2 regions of the Leifsonia sp. Soil_N53 genome follow, and region 2 is predicted to be linked to the other one. Evidence: predicted binding sites of a transcription regulator. Region 2 holds the regulator's gene; the other holds the start of a gene.
The links. The regulator LexA, encoded in region 2, represses DNA repair genes until DNA is damaged. The targets are predictions, from matches to a motif close to TCGAACANNTGTTCGA.
Positions count from the first base shown of each region.

Region 1 (15,666 bases), on a different contig from region 2:
GTAGTCCTCGATGAGCGGGATCGCCGACGCGGACACCTCGACCGTGACGAGCTGGTCCTCCGGCGTGCCCTCGAACAGCGTCTCCGGCAGCTTGAGGTCGCCGGGCCGGTAGGTGATCGGCTCGGCCGTGGCGACCAGGCCGTCGATGCGGTCGAGCCGGAAGGTGCGGATGGCCGTGCGGAGGTGGTCCCAGCCGCGCAGGTACCAGTCCTGGTCGGCGGACTCGACGCGCAGCGGGTCGACCCTGCGGCGCTCGCGCTCCCCCCGGGAGTTGAGGTAGTCGAACTCGAGCTGCGTGCCGGCGATGACCGCGTCCCGGATGGTCGCGAGCGCCTCGTCGGACTCGGACCGGGCCACCGCGACCTGGCTGGGCGCCGCCGAGGCGCCCCTGGCCAGCTTGGCCATCAGCGAGCCGATGACGTCGCGGTCCGCGTTCTCCGGGAGCGCGGTGAGGTACTGGAGGCCGGCGATCAGCGCCGCGGCCTCCCGCGCAGAGAACCGGGGCGAGTCGTCGATCGCCACCTGGTGGGTGAGGACGATCCGGTCGTTCTCCTCGAAGTCGTCCCAGGAGATGTCGAAGAGGTCGCCCGGCTGGTAGGCGTTCGTCTCGCCCGGGATGCCGGAGACGGCGATGAGTCGCACGGCGTCGCGCATGCTCTCCTCGTCGACGCCGAAATGCTCGGCGGCCTCCGCGACGGTGACCCGGTCGCGGTCCATCAGATACGGGACGAGGGCCAGCAGGAACGCCAGCTTGTCCTGCGCCTGCATCGGGCGCCCGCGCTCAGCCACGGCCGGTCCCCTCCCCCGTGCGGGGCGCGCCTTCGTGGGCCTCCGCCACCGCGGTCAGCCGCTCGACGACCTTGCCGCGGAGCTCCTCGGGCGAGAGCACCAGCACCTCAGGGCCGAAGGCCGCGAGCTGGTCGGCGAGGATGTTGATATCGGAGAAGTTCACCGTGAGCCGGAAGGCCGCACCCTCGTGCTCGGCCGGCACGGCGTCGCCGTAGCGCTTGCGCAGCCGGGTCGCGGCGTCCGTCCCCGTCGTCACCTCGATCTCGGCGACGTTCGCCGCCCAGATCCGCTCCAGGTCCTGCAGCGCCCGCTCGGCGAAGTCGTCGCCCTCGGGGGTGAAGGTGCGATTGGTGAGCTTGACCGGGCCGACCATGCGGGAGAGCAGGAAGGTGCGCGAACCGCCGGCGTCCTGGTCGATGCCCTGCAGGTGCCAGCGGCCCTGGTGCTGCACGAGCGCGAGCGGCGCGACCGAGCGTACGCGGGAGGCGCTCTCGCCCGGCTTCAGGTAGGGGAACTGGACGATCGCGTTCCGCTCCAGCGCCTGGCTCAGCGGCTCGAATGCGCTCTCCCTGGCGCGCAGGCGCGGGGCGTAGCCGACGACGGGCTCGTCCGCCTCCACGCCGAGCGAGCGCAGCTTCATCAGCGCGCGCCGGGACTCCCCGGAGAGCGACCCTTCGCGCCACACCGTGGCGGCGAGGCCGAGCAGCGTGATCTCCTCCGGGGAGAACACCACGTCCTGCGGCAGGTCGTATGCGCCCTTCGGGATGCGGTAGCGCAGCAGCTGGTTGTTGCCTGCGGCCTCCGGGGACTCGACGGTCTCCAGCGGGACGCCGAGCTCGCGGATGTCGTCCTTGTCCCGCTCGAACTGGCGCTCCAGGCTGCTGTTGTCGCCGTGCGACTCGTAACGCTGGCGATACCCCTGGACGGTCGAGAGGATCTCGTTCTTCGTCAGGCCGTTCTCGGTCGCGAGCAGCGCCAGCACGAGGCTGAAGAGACGCTCCTCGACCGGGACGCGCGCAGGCGAAGAGGAGGATCGGGGCACCCGACCATCCTAGTCGGGACTCAGCGGACGCCGAGGATGTCGACGACCCAGGCGGCGGCCGGCACGTTGCCGTTGGCCGGCGCCTCGATGACCAGCTGCGAGCCGACCTTCTGGCCGATCAGCGGCTTGAGGACCTCCTGCGGCAGCGCCTGGTTGAGCGCGCTCTGCCCGCTGCTCATCGCCACGATGTCGGGCGACTTGCTCTGCCAGCTGCTCATCACGACGTTCTTCTGGTCCCAGCCGACCGCGGTGTAGTGCAGCACGACCTGCGAGGTCGCCTTGACCTCCTCGCCGTCGCCCTCCTTGAGGGTCTCGGTGCGGACGGACTTGGGAGCCCCGCCGGAGGACGGGATGGTGATGCCCGGCTGGCCGGTCGGCGCGAGCACGACGGTCGGGAAGCCCGAGACCGACGGACGGACGGCGCCGTTCGCCGCCGGGAGGTAGGCGTGCACGATGTCGGCCACGAGGATGGTCGTGTTGCCCGACCCGGCGCCGCCGGAGTCCTTCGGCGAGATCGCGACGGCGACGCGCGAGCCGACCGGCGCGCAGAGCAGGCCCTTGCTGATCGCGGCGTTGGAGTTGCCGATCGTGATCGGCGTGGAGTCCCCGCCGTAGCTGCCCTTCTCGCCCACCTGGCCGGTCTCGCCGTCGAGCAGGGTGTACTGGATCTCGACCATCTGGCCGTTGATCACCGGCGCGCCGGTGCCCGTCGTCAGGATCGTGCGCTGGGAGGTCGTGGTGTCGATCGGCGTCGGCATCGTGATCTTCGGCTCTTTGCCGATCGGTCCCGTGGCGGTCACGAGCGACGACGCCTGGCCGCTCTTCAGAGCGGAGCCGCAGTCGGCGTTCGGGTTGGACGAACATCCGGTCAGCGCCGCGGCGGCGATGCCGACGGCGAGGAGGGCGACGGACGATCTTCCGAGTGCGGTAGCTCTGCGCACGGGTCCTCTTTCGATGCGAGCGGTGGGGTTTCGATGCGAGCGGCGGGGAGGCGGGTCAGACGGAGCGCCTCACGACCTCCACCATGCTAGTCGACGTGCGGGTCGCGCTCGTCACCGGCGGACTCGGCGTCGGCGGCGTCCACAGTGGCGCCGTCGCGCGCGAGGCTCGCACTCGCCTCGGCCTCGCGCATGCGCTTGCGCAGGCTCTTCGGGCTGGACTGGCGCTCGCCCAGCGCGCCGGGCGTCCAGGCCTCGACGTCGGCGTCGTCGTAGTCGCTCTTCGACGGGCGGCGCTTGAGCTCGGGCAGTACGGTGTCCGGCGCCAGGCGGCGCGCGGTGATCAGGAAGCCGGTGTGGGCGATCATGCGGTGGTCGGGGCGCACGGCGAGGCCCTCCACGTGCCAGCCGCGGACCATCGTCTCGCTCGACTGGGGATGGGTGTAGTCGCCGGTCGCCCGGATCGCCTCGGCCACGCGGGAGAGCTGGGTGACGGTCGCGACGTAGCAGAGCACCACGCCGCCCGGCTTGAGCGCGGCGGTGACGGCGTCGAGCGTCTCCCACGGCGCGAGCATGTCGAGCACGACCCGGTCGACGCTGGCCGGCTCGACCGCTGCGGTGAGCTGCTCCTGCAGGTCGCCGACGGTGACCGTCCAGTTCCCCGGATCGCTGCCGAGGAACGTCGCCGCGTTGGCGCGGGCCACGTCGGCGAACTCGTCGCGCCGCTCGAACGAGAGCAGCCGGCCCTCCGGCCCGATCGCGCGCAGCAGCCAGAGCGAAAGCGCCCCGGACCCGACGCCGGCCTCCACGACCGTCGCACCCGGGAAGATGTCGGCCAGCGCCAGGATCTGCGCGGCGTCCTTCGGGTAGATGATCGCGGCGCCGCGCGGCATCGACATCACGAAGTCGTTGAGCAGCGGACGGAGCGCCAGGTGCTCGACGCCCGCGTTGTTGACGACCACGGAGCCGTCCGGCAGCCCGATGATCGCGTCGTGGGCGAGCACGCCGCGGTGGCTGTGGAAGAGCTTGCCCGGCTCCAGCGTGATGGTGTTCATACGGCCCTTGGGGCCGGTCAGCTGGACGCGGTCCCCCACCCGGAACGGGCCGGAGCTGCGGCGACCGTCGGCCGTCGTGCTGTCGCTCATCGTGCGTCCTCCTGATCGATGGCGGCCGGCCGCCGCCCCGCCGCAACCGCGGCGATGTCGCCCGCCGTGCGGCCCTCCAGCGTGTCCCACAGCGTGTGCTCGTCCGACTCGGGCAGCGGCACGATGTGCGGCACGCCGATCGTGGTGGCCCCCGAGGCCACCGCCGAGGACAGCCCGACCAGGGAGTCCTCGATCGCGACCGCGTCGTGCGGCTCGACGCCGAGCAGCTCGGCGGCGCGCAGGTACGGGGCGGGGTGCGGCTTCGGGTCGGTCACCTCGTCGCCGCTGACGATGACGTCGAAGGCGTCGAACGGGATCGTGGCGACGATCTGCTCCGCCATGCTGCGGACGGACATGGTCACCAGAGCCGTGCGCACGCCCGAGTCGCGCAGCGACCGGAGCAGTTCGCGCGCGCCAGGGCGCCAGGGCACGCCCTGCTCGACGAGCTTCTGCCGCACGCTCTCGGTCAGCCGGTGCACGATCTCGTCCGGCTCGAGGGCCACGCCGCGCGAGCGGAGGATCTCGGCCGAGTTCCAGAGGCCCAGGCCCACCAGCAGCAGCCCGTCGTCGTGGGTCCAGGTGCCGCCGAACGAGCTGACGAGCTCCTGCTCGGAGGCCATCCAGTACGGTTCCGTGTCGACGAGGGTGCCGTCCATGTCCCAGAAGACGGCGGCGGGCAGCGGGTGCGTGGTCTGATCGGTCACGACCGGCAAGTCTATCGCGGCGGGTGGCGGGCCTATCCTGGTGGATACGGCGGCCGAACGGCTCGCCGACGAGAGGACGAGTAGGCGACGTGACTGACGCGAAGAACATCCTCGGCGGGCGCATCCTGGTGGTGGCCTTCGAAGGATGGAACGACGCAGGCGAAGCAGCCAGCGGCGCGGTGAAGACGCTCAAGGAGCAGCTCGACGTGGTCCCCATCGCCGACGTGGACCCCGAGCTCTACTTCGACTTCCAGTTCAACCGCCCGGTCGTCACCGACGACGACGGCCGCAGGCGCCTGGTCTGGCCGTCGGCGGTCGTCATGGGTCCTGCGCGCCCCGGGCGCATCGGCGACGCGCTCGCCGGTGACGCCGAGCTCGACGTGACGGGTGACAACGCCGGCAACATCTACCTCCTGCTCGGCACCGAGCCGTCGCGCAGCTGGCGCAGCTTCACCGCCGAGATCATGGATGCCGCCCTCGCCGAGGACATCGGCGTGATCGTCTTCCTCGGCGCCATGCTCGCCGACGTGCCGCACACCCGGCCGATCTCGGTCTTCGCCTCCAGCGAGTCGGCCGCCGTGCGCGCGGAGCTCGGGATCGAGCGATCCACCTACGAGGGGCCGGTCGGCATCCTGAGCGCGCTCGCCGAGGGTGCGGAGGACGTCGGCATCCCGTCCGTCTCGATCTGGGCGTCCGTGCCGCACTACGTGCACAACGCGCCGAGCCCGAAGGCTGTCCTCGCCCTCATCGACAAGCTCGAGGAGCTGGTCGACGTGACGATCCCGCGCGGCACGCTGGTCGAGGAGGCCGCGGCCTGGGAGGCCGGGATCGACGCACTCGCGTCGGACGACGAGGAGATGGCTGCGTACATCCAGCAGCTCGAGCAGGCCCGCGACACCGTCGACTCGCCCGAGGCCAGCGGCGAGGCGATCGCGCAGGAGTTCGAGCGCTACCTCCGCCGCCGCGGCGACGGCCGGGACGGCGGCAAGGCCGGCGACGACCCGCGCCGGGGCTGAATCCCGCAGGAATTCACCCGGACGCCCGATCAGGCCGCGAGCACGCCCGTCGCCAGCAGGATCATCAGCAGCACGCCGAGCGCGATGCGGTAGATCACGAACGGCAGGAAGCTGCGCCGCGAGATGTAGCCCATGAAGAAGGCGATCACGAGCAGCCCGACCCCGAACGCGACGACCGTCGCGGCGGCGGTCTCCACCGGCCCGAAGACCTCGAGCGTGCAGCTGCCGGCAGCGTGCAGCGCCTCCGTGCACGGCTCCTTGACGGCCTTGTAGAGCTGGTACAGGCCGCTGCCGAAGACCGCGGGGATCGCCAGCAGGAACGAGTAGCGCGCCGCCGCCCGGCGCTGGTAGCCCATGAACAACCCGGCCGTGATCGTCCCGCCCGAGCGCGAGACGCCGGGGATGAGGGCGAGCGCCTGGGCGAAACCGAAGATGATGCCGTGCCCCCAGGTGAGCTCGCGGAGCCGCCGGGTCTTGGCGCCCACCCAGTCGGCGATGCCGAGCAGGATGCCGAAGACGATGAGCGTCGTCGCCACGATCCAGAGCGAGCGGAAGGTGGTCTCGATCGCGTCCTGGAAGAGCAGGCCGAGCACCACGATCGGGATGCTGCCGAGGATCACCAGCCAGCCCATCCGGGCGTCGGGGTCGTTGCGCGGGATCCGGCCGAACAGCGCCTGGAACCAGCGGCTCGCGATCCGGGCGATGTCGCGCCAGAAGTACAGCAGCACGGCGGCCTCGGTGCCGAGCTGGATGATCGCGGTGAAGCGCGCGCCGGGGTCGGCTCCCGTGCCCAGCAGCTCCCCGACGATGCGGATGTGGGCGCTGGAGGAGATCGGCAGGAACTCGGTGAGTCCCTGGACGACGCCCAGGATGATGGCGTAGAGGAATTCCACGAAGGCTCTTTCAGTAGCTGCGCAGGAGGTCGCGCAGGACGGACCTCCCGAACACTAGCGCGTCAAGCGGCACCCGCTCGTCGACGCCGTGGAACATTCCGGGGAAGTCGATGTCGCTCGGCAGCCGCAGCGGGGCGAACCCGTAGCCGGTGATCCCCAGCTTGCTGAGCGCCTTGTTGTCGGTCCCGCCGGACAGCAGATAGGGCAGCACGGGGGCGCCGGGGTCGTGCTGCGCCAGCGTGGCCGTGATCGCGTCGACCAGCTCGCCGTCGAACTCGGCCTCCAGGCCGATGTCGCGGTGCATGATCTGGACCTCGACGTCGTCGCCGATCAGCTCGCGGACCTCGGCGAGCACCCGGTCCTCGTCGCCGGGCAGGGTGCGGATGTCGATCAGCGCCTCCGCGGTGTCCGGGATGACGTTGTGCTTGTAGCCGGCGTCCAGCAGCGTCGGGTTGCTGGTCGCCCGCAGCGTCGCCAGGATGAAGCCCGCCGCGGCGCCGGTGCGCAGGACGACCTCGTCGGGACCGACCTGCTCCGGGTCGACGTCGAGCAGGCGGCCGAGCTCGGCGATGAGCCGGGACGTGGTGTCGGTGAGCTGGATCGGCCACGCGTGCCGGCCGATCGCGATGACCGCCTCGGCCAGCCTCGTGATCGCGTTCTCGTGGATGAGCCGCGAGCCGTGGGCGGCGCGGCCGCGGGCGATCAGCTTGATCCAGACCAGGGACTTCTCGCCCGTCTGCAAGAGGTACGCCCGCTGTCCGCCGAGGTCGATCGAGTAGCCGCCGACCTCGCTGATCGCCTCCGTCGCGCCGGCGAAGAGCTGCGGCTGGGTGTCGACCAGGAAGTGCGAGCCGCGCCGGCCGCCGTCCTCCTCGTCTGCGAAGAAGCCGAGGACCAGGTCGCGCTCGGGCTGCTCCCCCGCGGAGAGGATGTCGCCGACGGCGGTCAGGATCATCGCATCCATGTTCTTCATGTCGACTGCGCCGCGGCCCCAGAGCAGGCCGTCCTTGACGACGCCGCCGAACGGGTCCACCGACCAGTTGCGCGGGTCGGCGGGGACGACGTCGAGATGGCCGTGCACCACGAGCGCGGGCTTCGACGGGTTCCGCCCCTCGACGCGGGCGACGACGCTCGTGCGGCCCGGGTCGGACTCGAACAGCTGCGGGGCCAGGCCCAGCGCACGGAGCCTCGCCTCCACGTACTCCGCCGCCTCGGTCTCGCCGTTGGACCGGCCCTCGCCGTAGTTGGTGGTGTCGAAGCGGATGAGGTCGCGCGCGATGATCGCGGTCTCGTCCAGTCCGGTCGTCGTGTCGGGCCCGGTCGCGGTGTCGGGAGAGTCGCTCATCCCCCCACGCTACCGGGCGGCCCGTCCCGCCACGCCCGGGCCGCGCGACGATGTCGGAGCGACCATGCGTTTCGTGCTAATGTCTTTCTTCGGCAGCCGGAAGCTTCGGCGGCCGAAAACACACCCGTCCGGGTGGCGGAAATGGCAGACGCGCTAGCTTGAGGTGCTAGTGCCCGTATAGGGCGTGGGGGTTCAAGTCCCCCCTCGGACACCGGTAGAAGAAGGCCTCGATCATCTGATCGGGGCCTTTTTCGCGTCTGCTTCTCCCCCGCGGGTCTATCGTGACGTGCATGCCGCCCCGGAAGCGCTCAGCGCAGAGTCTGCTGACGGTGCTCTTCGCCCTCGGCGCCAACCTCCTGGTCGCGCTCGCGAAGACGTTCGCGGCGATGATCACCGGGTCGGCGTCGATGGTCGCCGAGGCGGCGCACTCCTGGGCGGACACCGGCAACGAGGTGTTCCTCGTGCAGGCCGAGCGGCGGGCGGCGCGGCCCAGCGACGACCTCCATCCCACCGGCTACGGGCGCGAGGCGTACGTCTGGTCGCTGTTCGCGGCCGTCGGCCTGTTCACCGCGGGCGCCGTCGTGTCGATCCTGCACGGCTTCTCGCAGCTCGGCACCGGCGAGCCGGACTCCGACTACCTGGTCAACTACATCGTGCTCGCCGTGGCATTCGTGTTCGAGGGCATCTCGTTCGCGCAGTCGTTCCGGCAGGCCAGGTCGATGGCGGCGGAGCGCGACACCGGCACGCTGGAGCACGTGCTCAGCACGTCGAACCCGACCCTGCGCGCGGTGTTCGCGGAGGACGCGGCGGCGCTGACCGGGCTCGTCATCGCCTTCCTCGGGGTGCTCCTGCACGAGCTCACCGGCGACGCGGTGTACGACGCAGTCGGCTCGATCCTGGTCGGGATCCTGCTGGCCTTCGTCGCCGTCGTGCTGATCGACCGCAACCGCCGCTTCCTGCTCGGCGAGCCCGCGCCGGACCGGGTGAACCAGGCGGCGCTGATCGCGCTCCTGCAGAACCCGCAGGTCGACAAGGTCACCTACCTGCACCTCGAGTACGTGGGCCCGGAGCGGGTGTTCCTCGTCGCGGCCGTCGACCTGATAGGCGACGACCGCGAGTCGGACGTCGCCGACGACCTGTACACGGTCGAGCAGGACCTGAAGCGCAACGAGCACATCGCCGAGGCGGTGCTCACGCTGTCCCGCCGGGGGCTGCCGGCGCTGCTGCCGCACGATCCCGACGCGCTGGAATCGCGATAGCGGCCACATTCCGACCGGATCACGCGCCAGACTGGAGGTATGGCCAGCACGGGATCCCGCACCCTCCAGCTCCTGTCGCTCCTGCAGACGCACCGGTACTGGCCGGGGCAGGAGCTCGCCGATCGCCTGGAGGTGTCGCCGCGCACCCTCCGGCGCGACGTGGAGCGGTTGCGCGACCTCGGCTACCCGGTCGACGCCACGCGCGGGGTCGCGGGCGGCTACCAGCTCGCCGCCGGGGCGTCGCTGCCGCCGCTCGTGGTCGACGACGAGGAGGCCGTCGCCCTCGCGGTCGGGCTGCGCACCGCCGCCCAGAGCGGCATCGCGGGGGTCGCCGACGCGTCCGTCCGCGCGCTGGCCAAGGTGGTGCAGGTGATGCCGCCACGGCTCCGGCGCCGGGTGAACGCCCTCCGGGTCGCGACGCTGGCCTCCGAGCTGCGGCCCGGTCCGGTGGTCGACGCCGGGCTGCTCACCGTCGTGGCCCAGGCCTGCCGGGACGAGGAGCGGCTGGTCTTCTCCTACGTGCGCAGGGACGGGGATGCGTCGGAGCGCACGGTCGAGCCGCACCGGCTCGTCTCGGTCGGGCGGCGCTGGTACCTGGTCGCCTACGACATCGGCCGTTTCGACTGGCGCAGCTTCCGGCTCGACCGGATGGCCGAGCCGCGGCCGACCGGGGCGCGCTTCCGGCCGCGCGCGCTGCCCGCGGCTGACGCCGCCGAATACGTGCGCGAGTCGCTCGCCGGCGCTGCGGACTCCCTGCTCGTGGACGCCGTGATCGCCGCACCGCTCGCCGAGGTGGAGCGGGCCATCGGGCGCTGGGCGACGGCCTCCGCGGAGGCGGCGGCACCGGACGGCACAGCGCGCACACGCGTCCGGCTCACCGCAGACTCCCCCGAGTGGGCGCTGTTCGGCCTCGCCGCGGCCGGCGCACCGTTCACGATCGAGGGGCCGGCGGAGGTCAGGGAGCTGGCCGCGCTCTGGGGCGATCGTTTCGCCGCCGCCGGTAGACTCGACACCCGATGAGCACGCCCGACCGAACCCCGATTCCTTCGACCTCCCCCACCCCTGCCGACATCAAGCGCTGGCGACGCTACCTCGCCGACGAACGCGCCGAGGCCGCCGTCTACCGCGACCTCGCCGGCCGCCGGGAGGGCGAGGAGCGGGAGATCCTGCTCGAACTCGCCGAGGCTGAGCGCCGGCACGAGCAGCACTGGCTCGACCTCCTCGGCGACCACGTCGGCCGGCCGCTGCGCGGCGACATCCGCACCCGGATGCTCGGCTTCCTGGCCCGCCGGTTCGGCTCGGTGTTCGTGCTCGCGCTCGCCCAGCGCGCGGAGGCGCGCTCGCCGTACGCGGACGACGCCGACGCCACGCCGCAGATGGCCGCCGACGAGCAGGTGCACGAGGAGGTCGTGCGCGCGCTCGCGGCCCGCGGCAGGCAGCGGCTGTCCGGAACGTTCCGTGCGGCGGTGTTCGGCGCCAACGACGGGCTGGTCAGCAACCTGGCCCTCGTGCTCGGTGTGAGCGCGAGCGGCGTGCCGAGCCACGTGGTGCTGCTGACCGGCATCTCCGGCCTCCTCGCCGGTGCGCTGTCGATGGGAGCGGGTGAGTACGTCTCGGTGCGCTCGCAGCGAGAGCTGCTGGAGGCCTCCACCCCGAATCCGGCGACCCGGTCCGCTCTCCCCCACCTCGACGTGGACGCCAACGAGCTGACCCTGGTCTACCGGGCGCGCGGCATGGACCAGGCGCAGGCCCAGGAGCACGCCCACGACGTGCTGTCGACGCTCGGCGCCTACACCTCGCCCGTCGCGGTGCAGAAGGCCGGCGACGACGAGCACGAGGCGATCGGCAACGGCTGGAGCGCCGCGCTGTCGAGCTTCTGCTTCTTCGCGTCCGGCGCGCTGATCCCGATCCTGCCGTTCCTGTTCGGGCTGACCGGCACCGCGGCGATCATCGTCGCCGCCGTGCTCGTCGGGCTCGTGCTGCTCGGCACGGGCGCGGTCGTCGGACTGCTGTCCGGCGCGTCGCCGCTCAAGCGCGCGCTCCGTCAGCTCGCGATCGGCTACGGCGCGGCAGCCGCCACGTATGTGCTCGGGCTGCTGTTCGGGGCGACGGTCGGCTGATCGGCGCCTTCGCCCGGGTCGGCAGCCTCCCGCTCAGCGCCTGCTGCGGCGGTCTCCCCCGTCGACGCCGTACACGATCGCCCCGGCCAGCGGGATGAGCAGGAACCACAGCCAGCTGTAGGCGTAGCCCCACGCCATCCCGGTCACGAAGAACAGGATGACCGCGACGAAGGGCATGATCGACACGACGAGCAGTCCCCAGCGATTGGCGGGGCGGCCGTGCTCGCCGGGCGCCGGCGGGTAGCCGTACGGGCTCGGACCGGGCTGGGACGCCTGCCACGCGGCGGAGGACGCCGAGGGCGCAGCACCCGGAGCAGTGGCCGCGCCGTCCAGGTGCAGCGCACCGGGAAGGTCGGCGAACAGCGGCTGGAGATCGCCCCGCGTGACGGCCGAGCGCGCCCCCGCGACGCGCGCCTGCAGCTCGGCGTCGCTCAGCCTCCCCTGCGCGGCGTGCGACTGCAGCGCGGCGACGGCGCGCTCCCTCTCGTCGTTGCTCAGGCGCAGCGAGGCGCTCGACGGATCCCCGAAGTCTGTCATGCGGCTCAGTATGGCAGGCGGGGGTGCCCTCCGGGTGCGCACGTCGGCCCTCTGGCTTACACTTGCATTCGAACATACGTTCGATCGAGAGGAGCGCCCGCTCATGACCGACATCGACGAGGCGGTGGCCGTGTGGACCACCGAGGACGGCATCCCGACCCGCCTGGTCTGGCGTTCGACGCGGTACCGGGTGAGCGACACCCCGACCGTGTGGGCCGAGATCTGCGCGTGGTGGCGGCCGTTCGGCGAGCACCGTTACGGCATCGGGGCGCTGCCCCGGGAGATCGGCGGCTGGCGGTTCCAGGCGACCAGCGACGGCGGGGTGGCGTACGTGTTCGACGTGCGGCACGACGCCGACGACCGGAGCTGGCGGCTGGTGCGGATCTTCGATTAGGCGACCGCATCCGCCCGCTCACGGGGAGCCTCCGCCCTCCCGCGGCGCCCATCCCCTAGCCTCTCTCAACGTGATGGACGACGACCGCTACGGATCCGATGTGCTGGCGAGCGACTGGAAGAACGCCGGCCGCAAGACCGTGCCGACCGTCGAGGCGGTGCGCGACCTGGTCGTGGAGGAGGCCGCCACCGGGTTCTGCGGGGCCATCGTCCGGCTGGAGGCGCAGACGGTCGAGCTGGAGGACTACTTCGGGGCGAAGCGCGTGTTCCCGCTGGGCGCGGCCTTCCTCATCGACGGGGAGCCGGTGAAGCTGGTCGTGCCAGGCCGCGCGCCGGCCGGTCGCGGGCGCACGGCCTCCGGGTCGTTCGCCGTCGGCGAGCAGAAGGCGCGCGTCGCCCTGCCCAGCCGGATCTTCGTGGAGGGGCGGCACGACGCCGAGTTGGTGGAGCGCGTCTGGGGCGACGACCTCCGCGTCGAGGGCGTCGTCGTGGAGTACCTGGAGGGCGTGGACGACCTGGACGCGATCGTGCGCGAGTTCGCGCCGGACCGCGGCCGGCGGATCGGCGTGCTGGTCGACCACCTGGTGCCGGGCTCCAAGGAGAGCCGGATCGCCGAACAGGTGGCGCGCGGGCCGTTCGGCGCGCACGTGCTCGTGGTCGGCCATCCCTACATCGACATCTGGCAGGCGGTGAAGCCGGCGCGGGTCGGGCTGGAGGCCTGGCCGTCGATCCCGCGCTCGGTGCCGTGGAAGCACGGCATCTGCGCAGCCCTCGGCCTCCCCCACGAGACGCAGGCCGACACCGCCCGGGCCTGGAAGCTCATCCTCGGCCGCGTGCGCAGCTACGCCGACCTGGAGCCGGAACTCCTCGGCCGGGTCGAGCGGCTGATCGACTTCGTGACGGAGCCGGTGGCGCGGTAGGGCGCAGCCCGCAGCGCACCTTCGCGCATCAGAATACATTTGCGGTATTCGAACATGTGTTCGAAAATAGATGTATGTCCCTGGCAGTCGCACACACCTTCCCCGACCCGGTCGCCGACCGGGCGCAGGTGCACGAGCTGCAGTCGCGCATCCGCCAGATGCAGGCGACGAAGCTCGACGCGCGGCGGCTGGAGACGCATCCCGCCCTCGCCGCGCTGCTGCCGGGCGGCGCGCTCAAGGCCGGCGCCGCCTACACGGTCCACGGCTCCACCACGCTCCTGATGGCGATGCTCGCCGGGCCGAGCGCCGCGGGCGCCTGGTGCGGCGTCGTCGGGATGCCCGACTTCGGGGCGGAGGCCGCCGGGCGGTTCGGCATCGACCTGGAGCGGCTCGTGCTGGTGCCGCATCCCGGCCAGCAGTGGCTGACGGTCACCGCCGCGATGGCCGACGTGCTCGGCGTGATCGCCGTCGCCCCGCCGGAGCGGCCGGCGAGCGGCGACGTCGCCCGGCTGACCGCGCGCCTGCGGCAGCGCGAGGCCACGCTCGTGGTCGCCGGCGATTGGCCGCAGGCCGAGGCGGCGCTCTCCGTGGTCCGCAGCGGCTGGGACGGCCTGGGCGCCGGGGCCGGCTACCTCTCCTCCCGGCGCGTGACCGTGGAAGCCGCACCGCGCGGCGGGGCCGGGCCACGCCGCAGCGCCGAGCTCTGGCTGCCCGCGATGGACGAGACGTTCCGCGCCTCCGCGCCCACCCGGCTGGAGGCGGTGAGCCAGTGATGTCACCCACGGGGCGGCAGGTCACCCGCGCGATCGTGCTCTGGTGCCCCGACTGGCCGGTCATCGCCGCCCGGCAGCGCCTCGACCTGCCCGCGGACGTGCCGCTGGCGCTGGTCGAGAAGGGGATGGTGTTCGCCTGCTCCGCGCACGCCCGCGCCGACGGCGTCACCCGCGGGCTCCGGGTCAGGGAGGCGCAGTCGCGCTGCCCGCAGCTGGAGATCGTCCTCTACGACCAGCTGCTGGACGCGCGCGCCTTCGAGCCGGTGCTGACCGCGATCGAGGAGATCACCCCGGGCGTCCAGGCGGTGCGGCCGGGCACCTGCGTGCTGCGGGCGCGCGGACCCGCGCGCTACTACGGCGGCGAGGAGGCCGCGGCCGCGGAGCTGCTGCGCTGCCTGGAGGCGCTGGCCGACACGCTCGGGCTCACGCTCGACGACGTGCGGATCGGGATCGCCGACGGGCCGTTCGCCGCCGAGCAGGCGGCACGCTCGACGGGGATCGCGCAGACCGCGCCCCGCGTCCGCATCGTCCCGCCCGGCGGCTCCCCCGCCTTCCTCGCCCCGCTGCCGGTCGCCCAGCTCGGCCTCGCCGAGCTCACCCCGCTGCTGCGCCGCCTCGGCCTGCGCACGCTCGGCGACCTGGCGCGGCTCGACCGGCTGGACGTCCGGGAGCGGTTCGGGGAGCGCGGCGAGCACGCCCACGACCTGGCGAGCGGGATGGACGGCGCCGCCGTGGTGCCGCGCACCCCGCCGAAGGTGCTGGACAGGGCGATCGAGTTCGAGCCTCCCCTCGACCGGGTCGACCAGGTGACCTTCGCGTTCCGCGGCACGGCCGAGCAGTTCGTCGCCGGCCTCACCAAGGCCGGTCTGGTGTGCACCTCGCTGCGCATCGAGGTCACCGACGAGCGCGGCCACGTGAGCGAGCGGAGCTGGCAGCACCCCCGGCTGTTCTCGGCCTCCGACGTGGTGGACCGCGTGCGCTGGCAGCTGCAGGGCTCCGGCTCCATCGACTCCGGGCTGGCCTCCCCGATCGCGAAGGTCGCCGTCGCCCCGGAGGCGGTGGACGACATCGGCCACCACGAGGACGGCCTGTGGGGCGGCGGCGCCGACGAGCGCATCCACCACGGCCTCACCCGGGTGCAGGGCATGCTCGGCCACGACGCCGTCGTCACCGCGACGATCGGCGGCGGCCGGGCGCTGTCCGACCGGCAGGTGCTCGTGCCGTGGGGCGACCGGCCGGTGGGCGTCGCCCGCTCCGACCGGCCGTGGCCGGGGTCGCTGCCCGCGCCAGCGCCCTCCACCGTGTTCGAGGTGCCGCGGCCGGTGGCGGTGCTGAGCGAGTCCGGGGAGCCGGTGGAGGTCACCGACCGCGGCGACGTCACCGCGCCGATCGTGAGCTTCTCCCCCACCGGCGCCGCCCGCGACGCCCGGCCGGTGGACTCCTGGGCCGGCCCCTGGCCGGTGCGCGAGCGCTGGTGGGATGCGACGCTCGCCAGGGCCATGCACCGCTTCCAGCTCGTCGACGCCGACGGGACGGCCTGGTTGCTCGCCCTGTCCGGCACCGCCTGGTTCGCCGAGGCGAGGTACGACTGATGGGCTGGAACAACCCGCCGATCCCGTGGGCCGAGTTCGAGCGGCGGCTGAGCGGGCGGCGCGTCAGCGAGCAGGAGCAGCCGGAGCGGCCGTCGTCGCGCAAGCGGCAGAAGTACGTGCCGCAGCCGATGCCGGAGGAGCCCGACGCCGGGCACGTGCCCTACGCCGAGCTGCACGCGCACAGCACGTTCAGCTTCCTC
Region 1 is NZ_JBDGMM010000064.1:39,645-55,310, reverse strand. Features, by position in the region: gene AC3A3H_RS13810 (helix-turn-helix transcriptional regulator) at 1-789, opposite strand, end outside; gene AC3A3H_RS13805 (helix-turn-helix transcriptional regulator) at 782-1,831, opposite strand; gene AC3A3H_RS13800 (FKBP-type peptidyl-prolyl cis-trans isomerase) at 1,852-2,772, opposite strand; gene AC3A3H_RS13795 (tRNA (adenine-N1)-methyltransferase) at 2,859-3,914, opposite strand; gene AC3A3H_RS13790 (HAD family hydrolase) at 3,911-4,618, opposite strand; gene AC3A3H_RS13785 (proteasome assembly chaperone family protein) at 4,708-5,634, shown strand; gene AC3A3H_RS13780 (undecaprenyl-diphosphate phosphatase) at 5,664-6,527, opposite strand; gene AC3A3H_RS13775 (M20/M25/M40 family metallo-hydrolase) at 6,538-7,872, opposite strand; tRNA gene AC3A3H_RS13770 (tRNA-Leu) at 7,999-8,083, shown strand; gene AC3A3H_RS13765 (cation diffusion facilitator family transporter) at 8,163-9,131, shown strand; gene AC3A3H_RS13760 (helix-turn-helix transcriptional regulator) at 9,171-10,151, shown strand; gene AC3A3H_RS13755 (VIT1/CCC1 transporter family protein) at 10,148-11,251, shown strand; gene AC3A3H_RS13750 (DUF1707 SHOCT-like domain-containing protein) at 11,285-11,788, opposite strand; gene AC3A3H_RS13745 (DUF6504 family protein) at 11,892-12,182, shown strand; gene AC3A3H_RS13740 (DUF3097 domain-containing protein) at 12,256-13,101, shown strand; gene AC3A3H_RS13735 (hypothetical protein) at 13,176-13,874, shown strand; gene AC3A3H_RS13730 (DNA polymerase Y family protein) at 13,874-15,466, shown strand; gene AC3A3H_RS13725 (error-prone DNA polymerase) at 15,466-15,666, shown strand, end outside.
Region 1: the regulator LexA is predicted to act here: its motif matches at 11,857-11,872, upstream of AC3A3H_RS13745 (DUF6504 family protein).

Region 2 (15,666 bases):
TCAGCCCGGCCTCGCCGGACTTCTCGGGGTGGAACTGGGTGGCGCTGAGCGGCCCGTTCTCCGCCGCCGCGACGAAGCGCGAGCCGTGCTCGGCCCAGGTCACCCGCGGACGCGGGAACGGCCCGGTGGCCTCGAGCGTCCAGTCCTGTGCCGCGTACGAGTGGACGAAGTAGAAGCGCTCGTCGTGGATGCCGTCGAACAGCACGGAGTCCTGCGGCGCCTCGACGGTGTTCCAGCCCATGTGCGGGACGACGTCGGCGTGCAGCAGGTCGACCGTGCCCGGCCATTCGCCGAGCCCCTCGCTCTCGATGCCGTGCTCGACGCCGCGCTCGAACAGCACCTGCATGCCGACGCAGATCCCGAGCACCGGGCGCCCGCCCGCCAGCCGCCGGTCGATGACCTCGTCGCCGTGCGAGCGGCGCAGCGCGTCGATCACCGCGGCGAACGCGCCGACGCCGGGCACCAGGAGGCCGTCGGCCTCCTGCGCGCGCCGGCGGTTGCCCGTCAGCTCGACGTTCGCGCCGGCGGCCTCCAGCGCTTTGACCGCGGAGTGCACGTTGCCGGTTCCGTAGTCGAAGACGACGACGTCGGGTGCGGTCACAGCGCGCCCTTGGTCGACGGGATGCCGGACACCAGCGGATCGAGCGCCTTCGCCTGCCGGAACGCGCGCGCGAACGCCTTGAACTCGGCCTCCGCGATGTGGTGCGGGTCGCGGCCGCCCACCACCGTGACGTGCACGGTGAGCCCGGCGTTGAACGCGATCGCCTCGAAGACGTGCCGCACCATCGACCCGGTGAAGTGCCCGCCGATCAGGTGGAACTCGAACCCGGCCGGCTCGCCGCCGTGCACGAGGTACGGACGGCCGGAGATGTCTACCACGGCCTGCACGAGCGCCTCGTCGAGCGGGACCAGCGCGTCGCCGTAGCGGGAGATGCCGGCCTTGTCGCCGAGCGCCTTCTTGATGGCCTGGCCGAGGACGATCGCGACGTCCTCCACCGTGTGGTGCACGTCGATGTCGGTGTCGCCGCTCGCTCGCACCGTCAGGTCGGTGAGCGAGTGCTTGGCGAACGCGGTCAGCAGGTGGTCGTAGAAAGGCACCGAGGTGTGGATGTCGGACGCAGCGGTGCCGTCGAGGTCGAGGCTGAGCTCGATGCTCGACTCGCTGGTCGCGCGCTGAAGCTGGGCGGTCCGATTCGTCATGACTGCGAGCTTACCGACTGCGCGCCGGCCGCCACGGCTCCGGCCGGCCGGCCGAGCGCGCGCAGGGCCTCCAGGAACGCGGTCGTCTCGGTCTCGGTGCCGGCGGTGACACGCAGGTGGTGCGGGATGCCGACGTCGCGGATGAGCACCCCGCGCTCCAGCAGTGCCTCGAAGACCGCATGCGGGTCGTCGACGCCGCCGAACAGGACGAAGTTGCTGCCGCTGCGGTGCGGCAGGTAGCCGAGCTCGGCGAGCTCCACCACCAGGCGGTCGCGCTGCGCGCGGATCTCGCCGACCATCGCGAGCATCTCGTCCGCGTGCGCGAGCGCGCCGAGCGCGGCGGCCTGGGTCAGCGCGGACAGGTGGTACGGCAACCGCACCAGGCGCAGCGCGTCGACCACGGCGGGGTCGGCGGCCAGGTAGCCGACGCGGGCCCCCGCGAACGCGAACGCCTTGCTCATGGTCCGGGAGATCAGCAGCCGCTCGCGGCCCGGGAGCAGCGTGAGCGCCGACCGCTCCCCCTCCGGCATGAACTCCGCGTACGCCTCGTCCACGATCACGATGCCGCGCGCGGCAGCGTAGACGGCCTCGATCGTCTCGAGCGAGAGCGGAGTCCCGGTCGGGTTGTTCGGTGAGCACAGGATCACGATGTCCGGATCGTGCTCGCGCACCGCGGCCGCCGCGGTCTCCGGCGACAGCTCGAAGTCCGCATCCCGACCGGCCGCGATCCAGCTCGTGCCGGTTCCGGAGGCGAGCAGCGGGTACATGGAGTAGGTGGGCGCGAACCCGAGCAGGCTGCGTCCCGGTCCGCCGAACGCCTGCAGGATGTGCTGCAGCACCTCGTTGGACCCGTTGGCGGCCCAGAGCTGCTCGGCCGTCAGCCCGTGCCCGAGGTAGCGGGCGAACGCCTCCCGCAGCTCGGTGAATTCGCGATCCGGGTAGCGGTTCACCCCTGTCACCGCGACGGCGACCCGAGCAACGATGTCGGCGGCGACGTCCTCCGGAACGGGATGTGTGTTCTCGTTCACGTTCAACGCGACGGGCACGACCTTCTGCGGCGCCCCGTACGGGGTGCGACCGCGCAAGTCATCACGGATCGGAAGATCGGAGAGAGAGGTCACCTCTCAATGCTAACCAGCGCCGCTGAACGCTCCCGCCGTATGACGCCCCGCTGCACCCGCCGCGCCCCCTCCCGCAGAAAGGAGAACCCACCCAAATCTCCTGCCGAACCCCCAACCGCAGGAGATCGTGGGGCATGTCGTGCCGTTTCTCCTGAAGGCGAGTGCATCGAGGAGGTGGCGGCGCCGTCGCCGCGGGGTGGTCCTGGCGGCGAAGCACCAACGGCGCCCGCCCCCCTACTTCGCGTCGTACTGTGCCGGGATCGCCAGCTGCTGGCCGGGCGTGACCACGGCGGACGACAGACCGTTGAGGTTCACCAGGTCGGCGATCACGTCACGCGGATCGGCCTTGGGCGCCAGTCGCGAGGCGACCGACCACAGCGAGTCACCCGACTGCACGGTCACGTAATGGAACGTCGCGTGCGTCTGCTCACCGGTCGCAGCCGCGCCGCCGCCGTTGAGCGCGAACACGAACGCCCCGATCACGATCGGCAGTGCCGCGAGCATCGTCAGCACGAACCGCCCGCGCCGGGTCAGCCGAAGCCGCACACGCCCAGCGGCCTGTGCGCCACTCACCTCGACGTTGTTCATCCCAACGTGGTGCATCACTGCTGTGCTCATCACTGCTGTGCTCATCGTGACCTCCAACGGCTTCGGTCGAAGCCATGTTCCGAATATATCTTCGAATGTTCGAGACCGCAATCCTCGTCCGGGTGAAAAAACCCGCATGAATTTCGAGACACACTCGAACACATGTTTGTCGGGCAGCCGTACTGTGGATACAGTTTCGATTGTCTGGAGGAAAGACAACCAGGCACCACCGACATTCGGTTCCTCCGGGTGACGGCGACGGCCACGAAGGGACGAGCGTGTCGAACGAGAATCAGGCTCCGCGCACGCGGCGCCGCAAGAACCTCAGCGAGAAACAGCTCGCCATCCTCGACGTCATCCAGCGGTCGGTGAGCCAGCGGGGCTATCCGCCGAGCATGCGCGAGATCGGCGACGCCGTCGGCCTCTCCAGCCTCTCGTCCGTCACCCACCAGCTCAACCAGCTGGAGCTGAGCGGCTACCTGCGCCGCGACCCGAACCGGCCGCGCGCGCTCGAGATCCTCATCGACGTCCCTTCGGCCACCCCCGACTTCGAGAGCCAGACCCCGGTCGGCGACGCCGCCATGGTCCCGCTCGTCGGCCGCATCGCCGCGGGCGTCCCGATCACCGCTGAGCAGCAGGTGGAGGAGGTCTTCCCGCTCCCCCGCCAGCTGGTGGGCAACGGCGAGCTCTTCATGCTCAAGGTGGTCGGCGAGTCGATGATCGACGCCGCGATCTGCGACGGCGACTGGGTCGTCGTCCGCACGCAGAACACGGCGGAGAACGGCGACATCGTGGCGGCCATGCTCGACGAGGAGGCCACCGTCAAGGTGTTCCGCCAGCGCGACGGCCACACCTGGCTGCTCCCCCGCAACTCGAACTTCGAGCCGATCCTCGGCGACTACTCCACCATCCTCGGCAAGGTCGTCGCGGTCCTCCGCGCCGTCTGAGGGCGGTCAAGCCCAGCCGAGCTCCTGGAGGCGGGCGTCGTCGAGGCCGAAGTAATGGCCGATCTCGTGGACGAGCGTGACACGCACGCGCTCGCGGAGCTGCTCGACCGTCTCGCACGACGCCTCGAGGTTGTTGCGGAACAGCGTGATCCGGTCCGGCAGCTCGCCGAACCCGTAGACGCCGCGGCGCGTCAGCGGATGCCCGGTGTAGAGGCCGTACAGGCGCGGTCGTGCGCCGGGCGGCTGGTCCTGGATGATGATCGCCACGTTCTCCAGCGGCCGCACCATGTCGTCCGGCAGACCGTCGAACACCTCGTCGACCAGGGTCTCGAAGTCGTCGTCCGGGATGCGCACCATGCGCCCATCATGCAGGACGCACGCGAGGCCGGGTGCCCGGATCCGCGGAGAGCGGAACCGGGCGCCCGGCCTCGGCCGTATCGACGGGTCAGGCCGTGACGCCCGCCCGCTCCCGCACGTCGCGGGTCGCCGCGATGATGTTGCGCAGCGACGCGACCGTCTCGTCGTAGCCGCGGGTCTTGAGCCCGCAGTCCGGGTTCACCCAGAGCTGACGGCCCGGGATGGCGCTGAGCGCCGTCTCCAGCAGCTCGGTCACCTCGGCGACCGAGGGCACGCGCGGCGAGTGGATGTCGTAGACGCCCGGGCCGATGCCGTGCTCGAAGCCGGAGCGCTGGATGTCGTGGACGACCTCCATCCGGCTGCGGGCGGCCTCGATGCTGGTCACGTCCGCGTCGAGGTTGCGGATCGCGTCGATGACCACGCCGAACTCCGAGTAGCAGAGGTGGGTGTGGATCTGCGTCGCGTCCTCCACCCCGGAGGTCGCGAGCCGGAACGAGCCCACCGACCACTCCAGGTAGTCCGACTGGTCCGCCCGCTTCAGCGGCAGCAGCTCGCGCAGCGCCGGCTCGTCCACCTGCACGACGCGGATGCCCGCGGCCTCCAGGTCGGCGATCTCGTCGCGCAGGGCCAGGGCGACCTGGCGCGCGGTCTCGCCGAGCGGCTGGTCGTCGCGCACGAACGACCAGGCGAGGATGGTGACCGGTCCGGTCAGCATGCCCTTGACCGGCTTCTCGGTAAGCGTCTGGGTGTAGGTCGACCAGTCGACGGTGATCGGCTTCGGGCGGGACACGTCGCCCCACAGGATGGACGGGCGCGTGCAGCGCGAGCCGTACGACTGCACCCAGCCGTTCTGGGTGACCGCGAAGCCGTCCAGGTTCTCGGCGAAGTACTGCACCATGTCGTTGCGCTCGGGCTCGCCGTGCACGATGACGTCGATGCCGATCTCCTCCTGGAGGTCGACCACGCGCTTGATCTCGGCCTGCATGCGCCCGAGGTACTCGGCCTCGTCGATGACGCCCTTGGCGAGCTGGGCGCGGGAGCGGCGGATGTCGGCGGTCTGCGGGAAGGAGCCGATGGTGGTCGTCGGCAGGAACGGCAGGTGCAGCGCCTCATCCTGGGCGGCCTGGCGCGCGCTGTACTCGCCGCGGCGGAAGTCCGCCCGGGTGAGCGCGGCCTCGCGGGCCCGCACGGCGTCCACGCGCACGCCAGGAGCGGCGGCGCGGTCGGCGAGCGCCGCGGTCGCCGCGGTGAGCTCGTCCTGGATGGCCTCGTGTCCGTCGACGATGCCGCGCGCGAGCACGGCGACCTGGCCGACCTTCTGGTCGGCGAACGCGAGCCAGGTCTTCAGGCGGGCGTCGAGGTCCGGCTCGTCCTCGACGTCGTGCGGGACGTGCTGCAGCGAGGTGGAGGTCGACACGGCGACGTCGGCGCTCAGCGACAGCAGCTCGGTGAGCATGCCGAAGGCGGCCTCCAGGTCGCCGCGCCAGATGTTGTGGCCGTCGATCACGCCGCCGACGAGGGTCTTGCCGCCCAGCGCGCTGCGCGTCGCGGCGTCGAGCCCGGCCGGGATCCCGCCCCGCACCAGGTCGAGCGAGATCGCCTCCACGGGCGACAGGGCGAGCACGGGGAGGGCGTCGCCGAGGCTGCCGTACGGGGCGGCGACGAAGATCGCCGGCCGCTCGGCGGCTCCGGCCAGCTCCGCGTAGGCGGCGCGGGTGGCCTCCAGCACCTCGGTGCGGGGCTCCTCGATGCTCTCGGAGACGAGCGCGGGCTCGTCGAGCTGCACCCACGGCGCGCCTGCGGCGGCGAGGCGGGCGAGCAGCTCGCGGTAGACCGGGAGCAGGTCGCCGAGCCGCGACAGCGGGCGGAAGCCCTCCGGCGCCTCGTCGCTCGCCTTGCTCAGCAGGAGGAAGGTCACCGGGCCGACGATCGCCGGGCGGGTGACGAAGCCGGCGGCCTTCGCCTCCTCGAACTCGCGCACGATGCGGTCGGAGGCGAGCCGGAACGCGGTCTCCGGGCCGATCTCCGGCACCAGGTAGTGGTAGTTGGAGTCGAACCACTTGGTCATCTCCAGCGGGGCCTTGTCGCCCTCGCCGCGTGCGATGGTGAAGTAGCCCGCGAGGTCGACCGACCCGTCGGCCGAGGCGAGCCCGGCGAACCGCGACGGGATCGCGCCGACGGTCACGGCGGCGTCGAGGACCTGGTCGTAGAAGCTGAAGCTCTCCGGGATGGCGGCGTCGGCGCGGCCGAGGCCGAGCGCGGCGAGCCGCTCGCGGGTGGTGGCGCGCAGCTGGGCGGCGGTGGCCTCCAGCTCGTCGGCGGTGCTGGCGCCGGCCCAGAACGCCTCGACGGCCTTCTTGAGCTCGCGGCGCCGGCCGATGCGGGGGTAGCCGATGATGGTACCCACCGGGAAGGCGGAGCGTGCGGAGGTGGTGTCGGTCATGCGGGGTCGCCTGCTTTCTGCGAGGTGGCGGAGGTGGTCAGTGTGGACAGTGCGGTCAGTGGAGTAGCGAAGGTCGCGGAGGTCTCAGGGGTGTCGGCGGCGGTCGGTGCGGCCTCCACCAGCCCCACCCGTTCGAGCACCTGGAGCACGGCCGTGTGCTGGTTGAACGTGTAGAGGTGGATGCCGGGGGCGCCGCCGTCGAGCAGGCGCTGAGCCAGCCGCGCCGTCCATTCGATGCCGATCTCGCGCCGGCCTTCGTCGTCCGGCTCGACCTCGAGCTGGATGGCGAGGTCGCTCGGGAGATCCTCGCCGCTGAGCTCCAGCATCCGGGCGAGCCGCGCGGGCGAGGTGACCGGCATGATCCCGGGCAGGATCGGGAACGTCACGCCGGCCTCCCTGGCCTTCTGCGCGAACGACAGGTAGTCCTCGGCGTGGAAGAAGAGCTGGGTGATCCCGAGGTTGGCTCCGGCCGCCTGCTTCGCCAGCAGCGCGTCGATGTCCTGCGACACCGTGCGGGACGGGTGGCCGTGCGGGAAGGCCGCGACCGCGATCTGGACGTGCTCGCGGTGCGAGAGCACCGCCTCCGCGCGCAGCCCGGGCACGGGGAGCGCGTCGTACGGGACGCGCTCGGCCTGCACCCGGTGGATGAGCTGCACGAGCTCGGACGAGCTCTTGATGTCGCCGAGTCCTTCGTCCCCCGGCTCCAGCCCCGCGGGCGGGTCGCCGCGGATCGCCAGGAAGCGCCGGATCCCGGCGTCCAGGAACTCCCGGATCAGGCGGTTGGCCTCGGAGTGCGTCGAGCCGACGCAGGTGAGGTGCGCCATCGGGCTTACGTCGGTGTGCTCGAGGATGTAGCGCAGCACGTCGAGGGACGACGAGCGCGACGAGCCGTTCGCGCCGTAGGTCACCGAGATGAACTCGGGGCCGGCGGCGGCCAGGCGGTCGATCGTCGCCGGCAATGCGGCGGCGGCACGTTCGTTGCGCGGCGGGTAGAGCTCGAACGAGAACCGCGCGTCGGTACAGTCCATGGTCCCTCGGGTGTCGATCAGCGTCACGGGCGCCCTCGCTCGCCGACGGCCGCAGCTGTCGAACGGGAGGGGGCGGGCGGGTGCCGGGCTCGGCTGTCGCACCACGTCAGCGGTCGCCCGCTTCGGTTGTGTAGGCACAGTAACAACGACGGAGGCCGAGCGGAACCCACTGCGTCATCTTGTGACACAGAGGGCTCCGCCCGGCCTCCGGAGGGCGCCGTGCGCTGCTACACCGCGAACGGCTCGAACACGGACTGATACTCGGGCATGATCCGCGCGCGCACACGCGTCCCGTCCTCCACGTACTCGGTCGACAGCACCCGGCCGCGCTCGTGCAGAGCGGAGACGAGGTCGCCGCGGTCGTACGGCACGACCAGCTCCACCTCCACCGATGGGTCCGGCAGCAGGCGCGCGATGGCGGCGAGCACCTCGTCGATGCCCTCCCCGGTGCGCGCCGACGCGAAGATCGCACCGGGCTCCAGCCCGCGCAGGACGAGCCGGTCGTCGGCAGGGATGAGGTCGGCCTTGTTGAACACCACGATCTCCGGGATGTCCCTGGCGCCGACCTCCCCGATCACGTCGCGGACCGTCGCGAGCTGCGACGCCGGGTCCGGGTGCGAGCCGTCGACGACGTGCAGGATGACGTCGGAGTCGGCGACCTCCTCCAGCGTCGAGCGGAAGGCCTCCACGAGCTGGTGCGGCAGGTTGCGCACGAACCCGACGGTGTCGGCGAGCGTATACAGGCGGCCGTCGGCGGTCACCGATCGGCGCACGGTCGCGTCCAGCGTCGCGAACAGGGCGTTCTCGACGAGCACGCCCGCCTTGGTCACCCGGTTCAGGAGGCTGGACTTGCCCGCGTTCGTGTACCCGGCGATCGCCACCGACGGCACGGAGTTGCGGTTGCGGTTCGCCCGCTTCGCCTCGCGCGCGGGCTTGAAGCCCGCGATCTGCTTGCGCAGCTTCGCCATCCGCGAGTGGATGCGACGGCGATCGAGTTCGATCTTCGTCTCACCCGGTCCACGCGAGCCCATGCCGGCTCCCGCGCCGCCCACCTGGCCACCGGCCTGGCGGGACATCGACTCGCCCCAGCCGCGCAGGCGCGGCAGCAGGTACTCGAGCTGCGCGAGCTCGACCTGCGCCTTGCCCTCACGGCTCTTGGCGTGCTGGCTGAAGATGTCGAGGATGACGGCCGTGCGGTCGATCACCTTCACCTTCACCACGTCCTCCAGCGCGCGCCGCTGGCTGGGCGCGAGCTCGGTGTCGGCGATGACGGTGTCCGCACCGAGCGCCCGGACGACCCCCGCCAGCTCCTCGGCCTTGCCGCGGCCGAGGTAGGTGCTGGGGTCGGGATGCGGCCGCCGCTGCAGGAGGCCGTCGAGCACCGCGGCGCCCGCGGTCTCGGCGAGGGCGGCGAGCTCGCGCAGCGAGTTCTCCGCGTCCTGCAGCGTGCCCTGCGAGTAGACGCCGATGAGCACGACGTTCTCCAGGCGGAGCTGCCGGTACTCGACCTCCGTGACATCCTCGAGCTCGGTGGAGAGCCCGGAGACGCGGCGGAGAGCCGCGCGCTCCTCGCGCTCGAACTGCTCGCCGTCGTGGCCGTCGCCGTCGGTGTCGTCGGACTGCAGCGCCTGCGCTCCGGAGCCGAACAGCGTCACGGTGGCGCGGTTCTGCTGGGTGGCGAGCACGCGCGCGACCACGTCGTCGGCGGTGCGGTCGATGGTGGCTTCGGCGGTCTGTTCTTCGAAATCTGTTCGTTCGGTCATTCACTGTCCCCTGATCCAGGTGGGGTACACCCTAGTCTGTCTGTTCTGCTGTGTTTGTCTGCGGGTCCGCGTCCTGTACGGTCCTCTATATGGCCAGCGGAGATCACTACTTCTCACCCGCTCCCGAGAGCGAATTGAACCTGCGGCCGTTCACCGCACGCCTGGCGGGCCAGACGTACGAACTGGTGACGGCGAACGGGATCTTCAGCCCCGAGCGCATCGATATGGGTACGCGAGTGCTCCTCGACCATGTCCCCTCCGCGCCGCCCGGCGGTCAGTTCCTCGACCTCGGCTGCGGCTGGGGGCCTCTGGCTCTCACACTTGCTCTCGAATCCCCTCATGCGACCGTCTGGGCGGTCGACGTCAACACCCGAGCCTTGGACGTGGTGCGCCGGAATGCGCAGAAGCTCGGTCTCACAAATGTTAACCCCGTGACGCCCGATGATGTTCCCGAGTCGGTGGAATTCACCACGATCTGGTCCAATCCGCCCATCCGCGTCGGCAAGAACGAGCTGCACGACATCCTGCAGCGCTGGCTGCCCCGACTGGAGCCGGGTTCCGACGCCTGGCTCGTCGTGCAGCGCAACCTCGGCAGCGACTCGCTGCAGCGCTGGATCCAGGCGACGATGCCGGAGCTGACCACGACGCGGGCCGCGATCTCCAAGGGGTACCGGGTGCTGCGCACGCGGCGGGCTGCCGAGGACTGAGCGGCGGACTGACGAGTTCGTTCGGTCGAGTTCGGTCGGTCGAGTTCGGTCGGTCGAGTTCGGTCGGTCGAGCGTGCTCGTCTGGTCAGGCGAGCTCGAGCGTGCCCGTGTAGACGAGCTCAGCCGGGCCGGAGAGTGCGACGTGCTCGCCGTCCTCCGTCGGGAACATCCGCACGCCCACCGTGCCGCCCGGCACCTCCACCCGCCACTGGTCGGGCGCACCGGAGCCGGCCCAGTGCCGCACCGCGAGCGCTGCGGCCGCGGCGCCGGTGCCGCACGAGAGGGTCTCGCCGCTCCCGCGCTCGTGCACGCGCATCCGGATCCGGCCGACGCCGTCGCGCACCAGCGGGTCCCCCGGCACGACGAACTCGACGTTCGCGCCGTCCTCGGGCTCCGGCTCGATGTGCGGGATGTAGGTGAGATCGGCGGCCTCCAGCTCGGACTCGTCGGCGACCGCGACGACCACGTGCGGGTTGCCCATGTCGATGCCGAGGCCCGGGCGCGCGACCGGCAGCTCCTTGGCGCGGACCAGCGGCTCGCCGCCGTCGAGGCTCCAGCGGCCGAGGTCGACCTGGAACCCGGTGAGGTTGCGCTGGACGTCGCGCACTCCCGACCGGGTGCCGATCGGGAGGGTGTCGCCGTCCGCGAGCTCGGCGAGACCGGACTCCAGCAGGTAGCGCACGTACACGCGGATGCCGTTGCCGCACATCTCGGCGACCGAGCCGTCCGCGTTGTAGTAGTCCATGAACCACTCGGCGCCGTTGTCCTCCGCGAGCGCCTCGGCGCCCTCCGGCAGGTGCGTCGAGCGGACGGCGCGGATCACACCATCGGCGCCGATCCCGAAGTGCCGGTCGCAGATCGCCGCGATCTGCTGCGGGGTGAGCGGCAAGCGACCGTCGGGGTCGGAATAGAGCACGAAGTCGTTGCCGGTCCCCTGACCCTTGGTGAAGTGGAGCGTCGCCATCGCCCCAGCCTATCGGCCGCCCGCAGCATCGCGTGCGACGCTGCTCAGGGCGGTCGCGGTGAGCTCCGGGTCGTCGTAGTCGAGCCAGTGGATGCCGGCGTAGCGCTTGAACCAGCTCACCTGCCGGCGCGCGTACCGCCGGGTGAGCTGCTGCGTGGCCGCGATCGCCTCGTCGCGGGTCAGCTCGCCCTTCACCTCGGCGAGCGCCTGCGCGTAGCCGATCGCCCGGCGCGCGGTCACCCCGTCCTCCAGGCCGAGCGGGATCAGGCCGCGCACCTCGTCGGGGAGGCCGTCCCGCCACATCCGCTCGACCCGCTGGTCGAGACGTCGGACGAGCTCGTCGCGCGGCGCGGCAAGACCGAGCACGACGGTCGGCCGCCAGTGCTGCTGCTCGGCCGGGAGGGCGCCGCTCACCGACTCCCCGGTCAGTTCGGCGACTTCGAGCGCGCGGACGATCCGCCGCCCGTTCGACGGCCCGATCCGCTGCGCGGCCTCCGGGTCGAGCGCAGCGAGGCGGCGGAACAGCATCCCCGGCCCCTGCGCGGCGAGCTCGGCCTCCAGCCGCGACCGGAGCTCCGGGTCGGTCCCCGGGAACCGGAAGTCGAAGATGACGCTGGACACGTAGAGCCCCGACCCGCCGACGAGGATGGGCGTCGCCCCGCGCCCGAGGATGTCGTCGACGATGCGCCGCGCCTCGGGCTGATACCGCGCGACGGTCGCCTCATCGGTGACGTCGAGCACGTCGAACAGGTGGTGCGGCACACCCCGCCACTCGGCCGGAGGCAGCTTGGCCGTGCCGATGTCCATCCCCCGGTAGAGCTGCATCGCGTCCGCGTTCACGATCTCGGCGGCACGGCCCTCGTCCCGGAGGGCTTCGGCGAGGGCGAGGGAGAGCTCGGTCTTGCCGGTGCCGGTGGCGCCGACGATCGCGATGACGGGGGTGGTGGCGTCGTTCGCGCCGGCTCCGCCGATCGCGCTCAGCGCTGGCCGTCCGACGGGTCGTAGATGGGCATCGTCCCGACGCCCGGGGAGGTCAACGGGGCGCGGGGGCGCAGCGTGGGCAGGCCGAGCGACACGGGGCCGGCCGACTGCGCGGTGTCGCCGTGCGCCGGGATCGCGCACGACTCGGCCTCTGCGCGGTCCCAGGCGTCGCCCGCGCGCGTGCGGCGGATGCCGAGTGGTGCGCCGTCGGCGCTGTCCGCGATCAGGTAGTGCGGGGCCGCCTGCGTGATCCGCACCGTGACGACATCGCCCGGGCGCGGGACGTCCGAGCCGGCCGGCAGCTCGAAGTGCACCAGACGGCTGTCGCGGGCGCGGCCGCTCAGCCGGTGGGTGTCGGCGTCCTTGCGGCCCTCCCCGTTGGCCACCAGCAGCTCGACCTCACGGCCGATCAGGCGTTCGTTCTCTTCCAGCGAGATGCGCTCCTGGAGGGCGATCAGGCGGTCGTACCGGTCCTGCACGACCTCCTTCGGCACCTGGTCGGCCATGTCGGCCGCGGGCGTGCCGGGGCGGATCGAGTACTGGAACGTGAACGCCGAGGCGAACCGCGCCTGCTCGACGACGCGCATCGTCTCCAGGAAGTCCTCCTCGGTCTCGCCGGGGAATCCGACGATGATGTCCGTGCTGATCGCCGCGTCCGGCAGCTTCGCGCGCACGCGGTCGAGGATGCCGAGGAACTTCTCCGAGCGGTAGGACCGGCGCATGGAGCGCAGGATGCGGTCGGAGCCGGACTGCAGCGGCATGTGCAATTGCGGCATGACGTTCGGCGTCTCGGCCATCGCGTCGATCACATCGTCGGTGAAGGCCGCCGGGTGCGGGCTGGTGAAGCGGATGCGCTCCAGGCCCTCGATCTGACCGGCCGCGCGCAGCAGCTTGCTGAACGCCTGCCGGTCGCCGAACTCGACGCCGTAGGAGTTGACGTTCTGGCCGAGCAGGGTGACCTCGATGGCGCCGTCTTCGACCAGGGTGCCGATCTCCGCGAGGATGTCCCCCGGGCGGCGGTCCTTCTCCTTGCCGCGCAGCGACGGGACGATGCAGAAGGTGCAGGTGTTGTTGCAGCCGACCGAGATGGACACCCAGCCCGAGTAGGACGAGTCGCGCTTCGTCGGCAGGGTGGACGGGAAGGTCTCGAGCGACTCCAGGATCTCGATCTCCGCGGCGTCGTTGTGCCGCGCGCGTTCGAGCAGACCGGGCAGCGAGCCCATGTTGTGCGTGCCGAACACCACGTCGACCCACGGCGCCTTCTCGAGAATGACGTTCTTGTCCTTCTGGGCCAGGCAGCCGCCGACCGCGATCTGCATGCCCGCGTGGCGACGCTTCACGCCGGCGAGGTGACCGAGGTTGCCGTAGAGCTTGTTGTCAGCGTTCTCGCGGACCGCGCAGGTGTTGATCACGACGATGTCCGCCTCGGCGCCGTCGGCCGGGACGTAGCCGGCGGCCTCGAGCGAGCCGCTGAGTCGTTCGGAGTCGTGCACGTTCATCTGGCAGCCGAAGGTGCGCACCTCGTAGGTCCGGGGACGGCCGTCCTCCGTCAGGGCGGCCGGCGACGGCTCGAAGACGTGGCCCTGCTCGGCGGTGCTCGGCTCGGCGCTACTCAGCTCGACGCGACGCTTGACGGTGCTCGACTCGATGGTGCTCATAATGCGTACGATTCTACGTTCGACCGGGACCGGAATCGAACGACCGCCCGGCCCCCGTTCGCGCCTACTGGAATCGCACTCCGCCGCGACGCCCACGCGTGGCGAACGCCGCGTCCATCGCCTGCCGGACCACCGAGGAGTCGTAGCCCTTGCGCGCCAGGAACCCGTGCAGCCGCCGCCGCGCGGTCTCGTCGTCGTACGACGAGAGCTGCCGGATCCGCTTGACGGCCAGCTCGGTCGCCCGCTCCAGCTCGTCCTCGTCCGCGATATCGGCCACTGCCTCCTCGATCAGCTCGGGGTCGATGTGCCGCCGCTTGAGGTCGAGCTCGATCGCCGACCGCCCGAGCCCCTTGCGGCTGTGCTGGGTGAACGCCAGCGTCGCGGCGAGCGACGCGTCGTCGATCACGCCCATCGCCTGGAGCCGATCGAGTTCGGGCGCGAACACCTCGGGATCGATCTCACGCTTGGTGAGCAGCTGCTCCAACTCCCAGCGCGACATCCCCCGCCGCGCGAGCTGGCGGATGGTGAGCCCCGACGCCTTGCGCGCCAGCCGTTCGGTCTCCTGGTCGTCTGCGGAGGCGGTGCCGGCGTCGGACACGGTGCCGGTGTCGGACGAAGCGGTCGCGTCGACCGTGCCGGAACCCTGCGCAGGCTCAGCCGCCCACGTGTTGTTCCACTGTCCTGACGTGCTCCCCTGCCCGGGCTTGTTCCAGTGCTCCGACTTGCTCGACTGCTCAGCCGCATCACCCGAACCCGCAGCCCGCGAGTCCTGCGCCCCCGGAAGCTCCGCCACCGGTCGCACCACGCGCGGCTCACCCGAACGCTCTCGCTTCGCGGACGCCGACGCCCGACGCAACGGCGTCACCGGAGCCACATGGTCAGCCCCCTCGCCCCCAGCACCCGAGGATTCGGAAGGAAATCTCACGACCACGACAGCCCCCTCCTCATTCGTCTCCCGCTGATGCCCGTCCCGCTGTTGCCGGTGCCGCCGATGTCAGCGCCGTCGCGTGATCAGGCCCCCTTACGAGCCTGCAGCTTCTTCTCCAGCGAGTCCACGTTGTCCGCCTCCGCGGGCGCCGCGACCGCGTTCGGATCGGCGATGACCCCGAGCTTGATCAGGATCTTGTTCTCGATCTCGGCGGCGATGTCGGGGTTCGCGATGAGGAAGTTGCGCGAGTTCTCCTTGCCCTGACCGAGCTGGTCGCCCTCGTACGTGTACCAGGCGCCGGACTTCTTGACGATGGCGTGCTCCACACCGAAGTCGATCAAGCTGCCCTCGCGTGAGATGCCGACACCGTAGAGGATGTCGAACTCGGCCTGCTTGAAGGGCGGCGCCATCTTGTTCTTCACGACCTTGACGCGGGTGCGGTTGCCGACCGCCTCGGTGCCGTCCTTCAGCGTCTCGATGCGACGGATGTCGAGTCGCACCGACGCGTAGAACTTGAGCGCCTTACCACCGGCGGTGGTCTCGGGGCTTCCGAAGAAGACGCCGATCTTCTCGCGCAGCTGGTTGATGAAGATCATCGTGGTGTTCGTCTGGTTGAGCCCACCGGTCAGCTTTCGGAGCGCCTGCGACATGAGGCGCGCCTGGAGACCGACGTGGGAGTCGCCCATCTCGCCCTCGATCTCGGCCCGCGGCACGAGCGCGGCGACGGAGTCGATCACGATCAGGTCGATGGAGCCGGAACGGACGAGCATGTCGGCGATCTCGAGCGCCTGCTCACCGGTGTCGGGCTGGGAAACGAGGAGGGCGTCGATGTCGACGCCGAGCTTGCGGGCGTACTCCGGGTCGAGCGCGTGCTCGGCGTCGATGAAGGCCGCGATGCCGCCGGCCCGCTGGGCGTTGGCGATCGCGTGCAGCGTCAGCGTGGTCTTGCCGGAGGACTCCGGACCGTAGATCTCGACGATG
Region 2 is NZ_JBDGMM010000048.1:915-16,580, forward strand. Features, by position in the region: gene hisH (imidazole glycerol phosphate synthase subunit HisH) at 1-601, opposite strand, end outside; gene hisB (imidazoleglycerol-phosphate dehydratase HisB) at 598-1,200, opposite strand; gene AC3A3H_RS06395 (histidinol-phosphate transaminase) at 1,197-2,321, opposite strand; gene AC3A3H_RS06400 (LysM peptidoglycan-binding domain-containing protein) at 2,556-2,954, opposite strand; gene lexA (transcriptional repressor LexA) at 3,188-3,856, shown strand; gene AC3A3H_RS06410 (metallopeptidase family protein) at 3,863-4,213, opposite strand; gene metE (5-methyltetrahydropteroyltriglutamate--homocysteine S-methyltransferase) at 4,302-6,656, opposite strand; gene AC3A3H_RS06420 (methylenetetrahydrofolate reductase) at 6,653-7,684, opposite strand; gene hflX (GTPase HflX) at 7,912-9,447, opposite strand; gene AC3A3H_RS06430 (class I SAM-dependent methyltransferase) at 9,537-10,154, shown strand; gene dapF (diaminopimelate epimerase) at 10,240-11,118, opposite strand; gene miaA (tRNA (adenosine(37)-N6)-dimethylallyltransferase MiaA) at 11,128-12,099, opposite strand; gene miaB (tRNA (N6-isopentenyl adenosine(37)-C2)-methylthiotransferase MiaB) at 12,096-13,757, opposite strand; gene AC3A3H_RS06450 (regulatory protein RecX) at 13,822-14,550, opposite strand; gene recA (recombinase RecA) at 14,769-15,666, opposite strand, start outside.